Regions from separate parts of the Vibrio sp. PSi01 genome, predicted to be linked through region 2. Evidence: riboswitches for the same ligand, from Rfam matches in the RefSeq annotation. Region 2 holds a riboswitch; each other region holds the start of a gene.
What was found. Region 2 has a riboswitch for thiamine pyrophosphate ahead of thiC (phosphomethylpyrimidine synthase ThiC). Riboswitches for the same ligand answer to the same signal wherever they lie in the genome.
Positions count from the first base shown of each region.

Region 1: it holds a riboswitch for thiamine pyrophosphate, as region 2 does, so the genes downstream of both, thiB (thiamine ABC transporter substrate binding subunit) here and thiC (phosphomethylpyrimidine synthase ThiC) in region 2, are expected to answer to the same signal.
Region 3: it holds a riboswitch for thiamine pyrophosphate, as region 2 does, so the genes downstream of both, thiD (bifunctional hydroxymethylpyrimidine kinase/phosphomethylpyrimidine kinase) here and thiC (phosphomethylpyrimidine synthase ThiC) in region 2, are expected to answer to the same signal.

Region 1 is NZ_JBHNYN010000018.1:47,752-51,027, forward strand. Features, by position in the region: gene mpl (UDP-N-acetylmuramate:L-alanyl-gamma-D-glutamyl-meso-diaminopimelate ligase) at 1-356, shown strand, start outside; gene ACFI6G_RS18835 (flavin prenyltransferase UbiX) at 395-1,018, shown strand; TPP riboswitch at 1,062-1,181, shown strand; gene thiB (thiamine ABC transporter substrate binding subunit) at 1,235-2,227, shown strand; gene thiP (thiamine/thiamine pyrophosphate ABC transporter permease ThiP) at 2,313-3,276, shown strand, end outside.
Region 2 is NZ_JBHNYN010000028.1:1,121-4,396, forward strand. Features, by position in the region: gene ACFI6G_RS21280 (multicopper oxidase family protein) at 1-673, shown strand, start outside; gene crcB (fluoride efflux transporter CrcB) at 774-1,157, shown strand; TPP riboswitch at 1,220-1,318, shown strand; gene thiC (phosphomethylpyrimidine synthase ThiC) at 1,449-3,276, shown strand, end outside.
Region 3 is NZ_JBHNYN010000034.1:3,537-6,812, reverse strand. Features, by position in the region: gene ACFI6G_RS21940 (helix-turn-helix domain-containing protein) at 1-376, shown strand, start outside; gene ACFI6G_RS21935 (DMT family transporter) at 462-1,379, shown strand; TPP riboswitch at 1,478-1,589, shown strand; gene thiD (bifunctional hydroxymethylpyrimidine kinase/phosphomethylpyrimidine kinase) at 1,686-2,579, shown strand; gene ACFI6G_RS21925 (ABC transporter ATP-binding protein) at 2,569-3,276, shown strand, end outside.

The sequences.
Region 1 (3,276 bases), on a different contig from region 2:
CGGCGATTGAACTTACTCTGGGCGGATTACGTAATAAGGTCGACACGAAAAAAATCATTGCCGTTTTAGAGCCTCGTTCTGCCACAATGAAACGTGGTGTGCACAAAGAAACTTTGGCTGATTCGTTGAAACAGGCGGATTCTACCTACTTATTCCAACCGGATAATATTGATTGGTCGGTTCAAGATGTCGCAGACGCTTGTCACCAACCTGCGTATGTGAGTGATGATATGGATGCATTCGTTGCTAAAATTGTCTCAGAGGCACAAGCGGGCGACCAAATCTTGGTAATGAGTAATGGTGGCTTTGGTGGCATTCACCAAAAACTGTTGGATGGATTGGCACTCAAAGGCTAACGACATCCACGACCTTATAATTTGAAGTAATTGAGAACATGACAAAACACGATAAAGCGATAACCCTCGCTTTCACTGGCGCATCTGGTGCGCCTTACGGACTGCGTTTACTTGAATGCCTACTGGCGGCAGATTATCAGGTTTATTTGCTGATATCGTCGGCAGCTCGAGTGGTGTTGGCGACCGAGCATGAACTTAAGTTACCTGCTGGGCCAGATGCTGCGAAACAAGCTTTAGTTAAGCATTTAGGTTGCGACCCAGAAAAGCTGGTGGTGTGTGGCAAAGATGATTGGTTCTCACCGGTTGCCTCTGGTTCAGCAGCACCGAAGCAGATGGTGGTGTGTCCATGTTCTGCTGGAAGCTTGGCATCCATTGCTCACGGCTTATCGGACAACCTGATCGAGCGAGCAGCGGACGTGGTTATGAAAGAGCGAGGCCAGCTGTTGTTAGTGGTTCGTGAGACGCCATTTTCTACGTTGCACTTAGAGAACATGCACAAACTCTCGACCATGGGCGTAACGATCATGCCCGCGGCTCCGGGTTTTTATCACCAACCTAAGTCGATCGAAGATCTGGTCGATTTTATGGTGGCGCGTATTCTCGATCATCTTGGTATCGAGCAAGGTTTAGTGCCACGTTGGGGGTACGATCAACGTAATTGATCCAAACTTGATAGCTTATTGTTAAAATTCGAATTACAATTCTGAACACTCATCGGGGAGCAAACCATTCAAATAATGAATGCGAGCTGAGATCAAGCAAGTGCTTGGGACCCGTAAACCTGAACCAGATAATGCTGGCGTAGGAATTGAGTTAGGAACAACTTCTACCGTTCTCCTCCCTCAAACCTGTGCCGCTCAGACCATGGAGAGCGTCCAGTGAAATTAACATTTACAACTCTTGCTGTTACTACAGCTATCTCTTTCTCTGCCGTTGCTGCAGACAATACTCTAACTGTATATACCTATGATTCTTTTGCTGCGGATTGGGGCCCTCGTCCTGCCGTTGAAAAAGCATTCGAAGAAAAGTGTGGTTGTGATGTGAATTTTGTCGCGCTAGAAGATGGCGTGTCTATTTTAAATCGCTTGCGTCTTGAAGGTGGTAACAGCAAAGCTGATATCGTGTTAGGCCTAGATAACAATCTAATGGCTGAAGCGAAAGCGACGGGCTTATTGGCTGAGCACAGTGTTGATACGTCATCAGTAACGCTTCCTAATGGTTGGAGTGACAGCACTTTTGTTCCATATGACTTTGGCTACTTTGCTTTTATTTACAACAAAGAGAAGTTGGTAAATCCACCTAAGAGCCTTAAAGAACTGGTTGAGCAGCGTGATGATCTTAAGGTTATCTACCAGGATCCACGTACATCAACACCAGGTCAAGGCATGATGCTATGGATGAAGTCTGTTTACGGTGATGAAGCGACAGACGCGTGGAAGAAGCTCGCTCAGAAAACGGTTACTGTGACTAAAGGTTGGTCTGAGGCTTACTCTATGTTCCTAAAAGGCGAGTCGGACTTAGTCCTGTCTTACACGACTTCTCCGGCTTACCACATCATTGCAGAAGGTGATTCTAAGTACGCAGCAGCAAGCTTTGAAGAAGGTCATTATACTCAAGTCGAAGTGGCAGCTAAGGTCAAAGGCAGCAAGAACGAAAAGCTGGCTGATGAATTTATGGTATTTATCCTGAGTGACGAGTTCCAATCAGCGATGCCAACGGGTAACTGGATGTACCCAGTGACAGATATTGAGCTTCCAAAAGGGTTCGAGCAACTTACGGTTCCTCAAAAAGCGCTAGGTTTCACGCCTGAAGAAATAGCATCTAAGCGTAAGCCATGGATTCGTGAATGGCAGAGTGCACTTACTTTTTAACTTACTATTAAAAAGATGAGCGCCCTGTACTTAAAGGCTCATTCGTGATGTTTGGAATGAGCCATTTACGGTAAATAATTAATTTATGATAAAGAAAACACCTAAGGTCGGGATCTGGGTTGCGATACTCATTACCGCCTTCGTGGTTTCAGCAGTTGGGGCATTGCTTAGCAATGCCCCTTCTCTTGATATCAGCCTAGTATGGTCTGATCCTTACTATTGGCATGTAACGAAATTCAGTTTTTATCAGGCGACACTCTCAACTGTGCTGAGTGTTGGCTTTGCTATACCTATTGCGCATGCTCTGTGTCGCAGACAGTTCTTTGGAAGAGCCTTGTTATTAAGGTTGTTCGCGTCAACCTTGGTTCTACCTGTGTTGGTCGGCGTATTTGGCTTGCTGGCGATTTACGGCAACAGTGGTTGGTTAGCTAAGTTCTTAGCGAACTTCGACATAGAGCTACCATTCTCGATTTATGGCTTGAATGGTATTTTGCTAGCGCATGTTTTTTTCAACCTGCCTTACGCCAGCCGTTTACTTCTGCAAGCTTTGGATACCGTGCCTGCCGAGCAGCACAAGCTGTGTGCTCATTTAGGCATGAGCCATTGGAATAAATTTAAATGGGTTGAATGGCCGAGGTTAAGACAGCAGCTGCCGCATGTGTGCGGTTTGGTCTTCATGTTGTGCTTCACCAGCTTTGCTACCGTGATGGCGTTGGGTGGTGGTCCGAAATCAACCACCATTGAGCTAGCCATCTACCAAGCAATTAAATTCGACTTTGACCTGCAGGCTGGCGCGTTACTCGCGATATGGCAAATGCTGTTGTGTGGCGTATTAGCGGTGAGTATTCAGCGTTTGTCTAAGCCCATCTCTGTGACGGCTAGTCAGCTGTCGGAAGATAAATATTTGGTTAAGGACAGCTGGTGGTCAAAAGCTTGGGATAGCTTTTGGATCATCATAGTCTCAATACTGGTATTACCGCCATTAGCCATGGTTGTTCTAGGTGGTATTAACTCCCAGGCACTCACTGTACTGAGCAGTGAGCCGTTTT
Region 2 (3,276 bases):
TGAAGCATGGGTTATAGCCATCGATGGTAATCCTGTAAAAACGCCTTATAAACTGACTCAACATAAAATCGGCCCAGGGATGCGCGTGGATATTGGACTGATCGCTCCTAAAGCTGGTGAGCGAGTTAACGTTCTCCAAATGAAGGGACGTTTCCCATTTTCTTTGTGTGAATTTGAAGTCGTAGATTCAGCATTTACTCAAAAGCGAGTGTTGCCATTATTACCATTGAATCCAGTACCTAACCTAGATCTTGCTAATGCTGAAGAGATCGATTTTGTGTTCGAGTGGGAAGGCGCGGTATCACCAGTATCTAAAGATGGGAAGTCCATGCCTAAATTTTGGCTTACTAATAAAAGAGCATGGGAGGGGATGAGCAAAGACAGTATCCCTGAACCGTTGGCGACTTTAGAGTTAGGTAAGACTTACATATTCGATCTTAAGAACGTCACTCAATATCATCACCCGATTCATATTCACGGTCATACATTCACTGTATTGGAACTTGATGGTAAAAAAATTGAAGAACCTTTCCATACCGATACAGTGCTACTTGGAAGAAACGGCCGAGCTAAAGCTGCATTTGTTGCAGACAACCCCGGACGTTGGATGTATCACTGTCATGTTATAGAACACATGAAAACGGGTTTAATGGGATATATCGAAGTTAAGTGACACCTGTAACGTTTAATATTTGCGCATGCATTCTTAGTTTCTACCCTCGCTTTTATCGGCGGTAAAGCTAGAATATAGGGACTATTGTTTGGGAGGATTCATGGGTCAGTTATCTATTTTAGGTTTTATTGCCATTGGTGGCGCATTTGGTGCTTGTTCGCGCTATTTGATTTCAGAGTTATGTGTAGTGATGCTAGGGCGTGGCTTTCCTTATGGTACGCTGACCGTTAACGTGATTGGCTCTTTAATTATGGGATTACTCATCGCAGCATTTGAGAATGAGATGGTTGCGACAGAACCATGGAGACAGATCATCGGTCTTGGTTTCCTTGGAGCATTGACTACATTTTCTACATTTTCGATGGATAACGTGCTTCTTATGCAGCAGGGTGCTTTCTTTAAGATGGGACTCAATGTGCTACTCAACGTGGTTCTCAGCATCTCTGCAGCATGGATCGGTTTCCAACTTCTGATAAAGTCTTAAAACTTTCTTACGGTTTGTTAACAACTCGGCTTGGTTTATCCAAGCCGTTTTTATATACTCGGTAGTACTTGTCGGAGTGCCATATGGCTGAGACCGTTAACTCGGGATCCGTTGAACCTGATCAGGCTAATACCTGCGAAGGGAACAAGAGTAGATATCTAACTAGAATCCTTCTAGAGATCTATCTCCAGATCACAACTGCATTTTCTTGCTGTGATCCCTCTTGTAGCATCTAATCCGTCAAGCATTTTTATCCCTATAAATAATGGCTAAAAGCCAAGGATAAATGCTATGTCGAGTAGTAAACAAGCAAGACTGGAAGCGAAGAATTTCATTGATTCTTTATCCGTACAACCTTATCCAAATTCAAAAAAAGCTTATATCCAAGGATCTCGCGAGGACATTCAAGTCCCTGTACGAGAAATATCACTCGCTGATAGCCTTGTTGGCGGTACCAAAAAAGAGCCTGTATTCGAACCTAATGTACCCATTCAAGTTTACGATACCTCAGGTGTTTACACTGACCCTACACATCAAATAGACCTGTATAGCGGCCTTCCTAAGTTGCGTGAGCAATGGATTGATGAGCGTGGTGATACGGAACTGTTAGATGATGTAAGCTCTGTTTACACTAAAGAGCGTTTAGAAGATGAAACTCTAGACGACCTTCGTTACGGCAACCTACCTAGAATTCGTCGTGCGACTGGAGGTCAATGTGTTACTCAGCTGCATTATGCTCGTCAGGGGATTATCACTCCTGAGATGGAGTACATTGCGATACGTGAGAACATGGGACGCCAGAAGTTCGCTGATGAGCAGCTGAACCATCAACACCCTGGCCATAACTTTGGCGCGAACCTACCTAAAGAAATTACCTCTGAGTTCGTACGTAAAGAGGTTGCTGAAGGCCGAGCTATTATTCCTTCAAACATCAACCATCCAGAATCAGAACCGATGATTATCGGCCGAAACTTCTTAGTGAAGGTGAACGCCAATATCGGTAACTCTTCAGTAAGCTCTTCGATTGAAGAAGAAGTTGAGAAATTAGTATGGTCAACTCGTTGGGGTGGCGATACCGTGATGGACCTTTCCACCGGCCGCAATATCCACGAGACTCGCGAATGGATCTTGCGTAATAGTCCGGTGCCAATTGGTACGGTTCCTATGTATCAGGCACTTGAAAAAGTGAATGGCGTTGCGGAAGACCTTAACTGGGAAGTGATGCGCGATACCTTGATTGAACAAGCAGAGCAGGGTGTTGATTACTTTACTATCCACGCAGGCTTATTGCTTCGCTACGTTCCTATGACCGCTAAACGTGTGACTGGTATTGTCTCTCGTGGCGGCTCCATCATCGCGAAATGGTGTCTTGCTCATCACCAAGAAAGTTTCCTTTATACCCACTTCCGTGAGATCTGTGAGATCTGTGCGAAGTACGATGTTGCTCTATCATTAGGTGACGGTTTACGTCCGGGTTCTATTGCAGATGCTAATGATGAGGCTCAATTCTCGGAGTTACGGACCCTAGGTGAGTTGACTAAAGTGGCTTGGGAATACGACGTTCAGGTGATTATTGAAGGCCCTGGACATGTACCAATGCACCTGATTAAAGAGAATATGGACGAGCAGTTAGAGCACTGCCACGAAGCACCTTTCTATACTTTAGGTCCACTGACGACAGATATTGCCCCTGGTTACGACCATATTACCTCTGGTATTGGTGCCGCCATGATTGGTTGGTACGGCTGTGCGATGCTGTGTTATGTAACCCCTAAAGAGCACCTAGGCTTACCAAACAAAGAAGACGTGAAGACTGGCTTGATTACTTATAAGCTGGCAGCGCATGCAGCAGACTTGGCAAAAGGACATCCGGGCGCACAGATCCGCGACAATGCATTATCAAAAGCGCGTTTTGAATTCCGTTGGGAAGACCAATTTAATCTAGCTTTAGATCCGGAAACCGCGCGTTCTTTCCACGATGAAACCCTGCCACAAGAGTCGGGTAAGGTTGCTCACTTCTGCTCTATGTGTGGACCTAAATTCTGCTCGATGAAGATCTCTCAGGAAGTACGAGAGTATGCGAAAGACACCGAACAAGTGGCGGCTGATCAGGCTATCG
Region 3 (3,276 bases), on a different contig from region 2:
GGATGTGTTTTCACTGCTGTTAGAGCAACAACAAGTGAGCAAGAGCATCGACCCAAGAATCCGTGCGGTACAAAGGCTGATAGCGGATAACTACACGCAACCGTTATCCATATCACAACTTGCAGAAACGGCCTGTTTGAGCCCTACTCAATTCAAAAAACGCTTCAAAGAGTGCTTGGGTATCAGTGCGCTTAAATACATTACTCGATATCGTATGGAGAAAGCTCAAGCCTTGTTAACCCACACAGATTTACCTGTTCAATTGATAGCCGAAAATGTGGGTTATAGTGATGTTTCTGCTTTTAGTCGTCGCTTCTCTCAGCACTTTGGAATGTCTCCAAGGGCGTTTCTAGGCTCAATGAAAGACAGTCTTTAGAAACAACAATAGCGTCCTTTCGGCAAACTAACTTTTATCAATCTTCACTATTATCTATTTCAGAACTGAAAATTGGGTAATAGAAATGAATCTTGCCATCAATCGCGTTAACGAATTCCAAATGGGCACTTTAGCCATCTTGTTTGCTTCCATTTTATGGGGCACGACAGGCACCGCCGCAAGTTTTGCGCCTGATCTAAGCCCATTAGCGATTGGTGCTTTCTCTATGGGTGTCGGCGGCCTAATGCAAGCGGGCTTAGCGTATCGAAAAATCCTATTCGCTTTCGACAAGCTTTTGCAGAACAAGAAGTTGTTGGCAGTGAGCGCTTTGGCTTTAGCGATCTATCCTTTAGCTTTCTATTCTTCAATGAAATTATCTGGCGTGGCGATTGGTACAGTGGTTTCGATTGCTACCGCACCTTTCTTTTCTGCTCTGTTAGAGTGTCTTATTAGCAAAAAGAATAATATCAACAAACGTTGGCTCACTAGCTTTGCGATTGGTGTGGTGGGTATTGGGTTGTTGGTGTTTTCAGAATCTTCATCGACGAATGAATCCGGTGATGATCTCAAGCTGTTCGGTATTGCTTTAGGTTTGCTCGCTGGGTTGTGTTACGCCATTTATTCTTGGGCGACCAAAGCACTGATCGACAAAGGGATTAAGTCACAAGCGGCGATGGGCAGTATTTTTGGCCTGGGTGCGATGCTGTTGCTGCCAACGCTCTGGTTTACGGGGGAGAACCTGTTTTCCTCGCAGATTAACGTATTAGTCATCAGTTATCTGACGTTAATCCCACAATGCTTGGGCTATATCGCGTTCAGTTTTGGTTTACGCCACGTGACCGCGAGTAGCGCCAATCTGCTGACTCTGTTTGAACCAGTAGTTGCAGCGGTGCTTGCCGTCTGTGTTGTCGGTGAGCTGATTCCTTTTACAGGCTGGTTAGGTATGTCTCTGATTGTGTTGTGCTTGTTTATACAGTCGAAGCCATCTAAAGGAACGTTATAAGTATTTGTTTTGTTTTGCCTAATTGAAATTTTTTCATGTGTAATTCTTATAATTGAATAAAATCAGTATCTCAGTTGTGAGAGTGCTGTTACTATCGCTATCAATAGTCGGGGGGCATATACCTTATTTGGTGTTTGCTGAGATCGTTAATCGAGACCCGTTGAACCTGATTCAGTTAACACTGGCGTAGGGAACTATAAGCACTCGATCTGCGTCTGCACCCATGAAAACTTTCATGTGTTTATTGCGACTTCTCCTTCGATCGGTGTTCGTTCTCCTACGTCTTGTAAGATAGTAGGAGCGACAATGACACACAGTTCTAATTCAAAAGATTTAACGCTAAAAGTCTCAGTTTCACAGCACTCTGCTGATGGTTCGATTCGAACAAACACTCCGATTGTATTGACGATCGCTGGTTCTGACAGTGGTGGTGGCGCGGGCATTCAAGCTGATATTAAAGCCATGTCTGCAACGGGTAGCTTCGCTTGTTCGGTAATTACCGCAATTACCTCTCAGAATACCCAAGGCGTTTTCGCCATTTTGCCTATTCCACTCGACCATGTTGCTAGCCAGTTAGATGCGGTTTTTACTGATCTCAATATCGTGGCAGTAAAAGTCGGCATGTTGGCCGATTCGCAAATCATCAAAGTCGTCGCTGATAAAATTAAGCAGTACCAACCTAAACACTTAGTGATTGACCCTGTAATGGTCGCAACCAGTGGTGATCTTCTTTTAGAAAACTCAGCCATTACTACACTGAAACAAGAGCTGATTCCGCTGGCAGACATCATTACGCCTAATTTGCCTGAAGGCGCGGCGTTAACAGGCAAGCCGGTACCTGAAAGCGAAGCTGAAATGCAGGGCATGATTGAAGATTTACGCGCACTAGGTGCTAAAGCGGTTCTCTTGAAAGGCGGCCACCTGGAGAAAGATGAAAACAGTAACGACTTACTGATTCTGTCAACCACATCTGCTCTGATTAGCGCGAAGCGTTTTCCTACCAAAAACACACATGGAACGGGCTGCACGCTCTCTTCTGCTATTGCTTCTTTCTTGGCTCAAGGCAACAAACTTCCAGAGGCTGTCGACCTAGGTAAACAATACATTTCACGAGCAATTGCTCACGCCGACGAACTTCAAGTTGGTCAAGGTCACGGCCCTGTAAATCACTTCTTCGTTGGGCACGGTAATGTCCGTTAATATGATTGGCGTTCAACTCAGTAATGCGACTCTGCGTTACCGAGATAGCGAGCACGCGACCTTATCTGGACTGTCATTGAGCTTAAAAGCAGGCAAGTGGACAGTGTTACTTGGTCGCAGTGGCTGCGGAAAAACCACGGTATTGCGTTATCTGGCAGGCTTGTTGGACGACAAGGTGGAATGGCAGGGCACATTGGCAACGTCTGATGAATTGCCTTTAACGGATCGCATCGCTTACATGGCGCAGCAAGATTTGTTACTGCCATGGCTATCGGTTATCGACAACGTGTGTTTGAGCCATCGCTTTCAAAATTCCGCAGATAAGCATAAAAATATCGAGCATAAAAATCAGGCGTTAGAGCTACTGATTTCTGTTGGTCTGGCTGATTACGCGGATGCTATGCCGGATCAATTGTCTGGTGGTATGCGCCAGCGTGTTGCTTTGGCTCGAACCTTAATGCAAGACAAGCCAGTCGTGCTGATGGATGAGCCTTTCTCTGCGCTGGATGCGGTAACGAGACACAAGCTGCAAAGTTTAGCGTGTGAACTGTTAAGGGGTAAAACCGTTGTGTTGATCACTCATGATCCACAAGAAGCGGTGCGTCTGGCGGATAACTTGTATGTGTTGCAAGGCACGCCTGCGAGTGCTCACTCTTTATCTGTGCCTCACACGTCAACGCCACGAGTGTTAGATGGT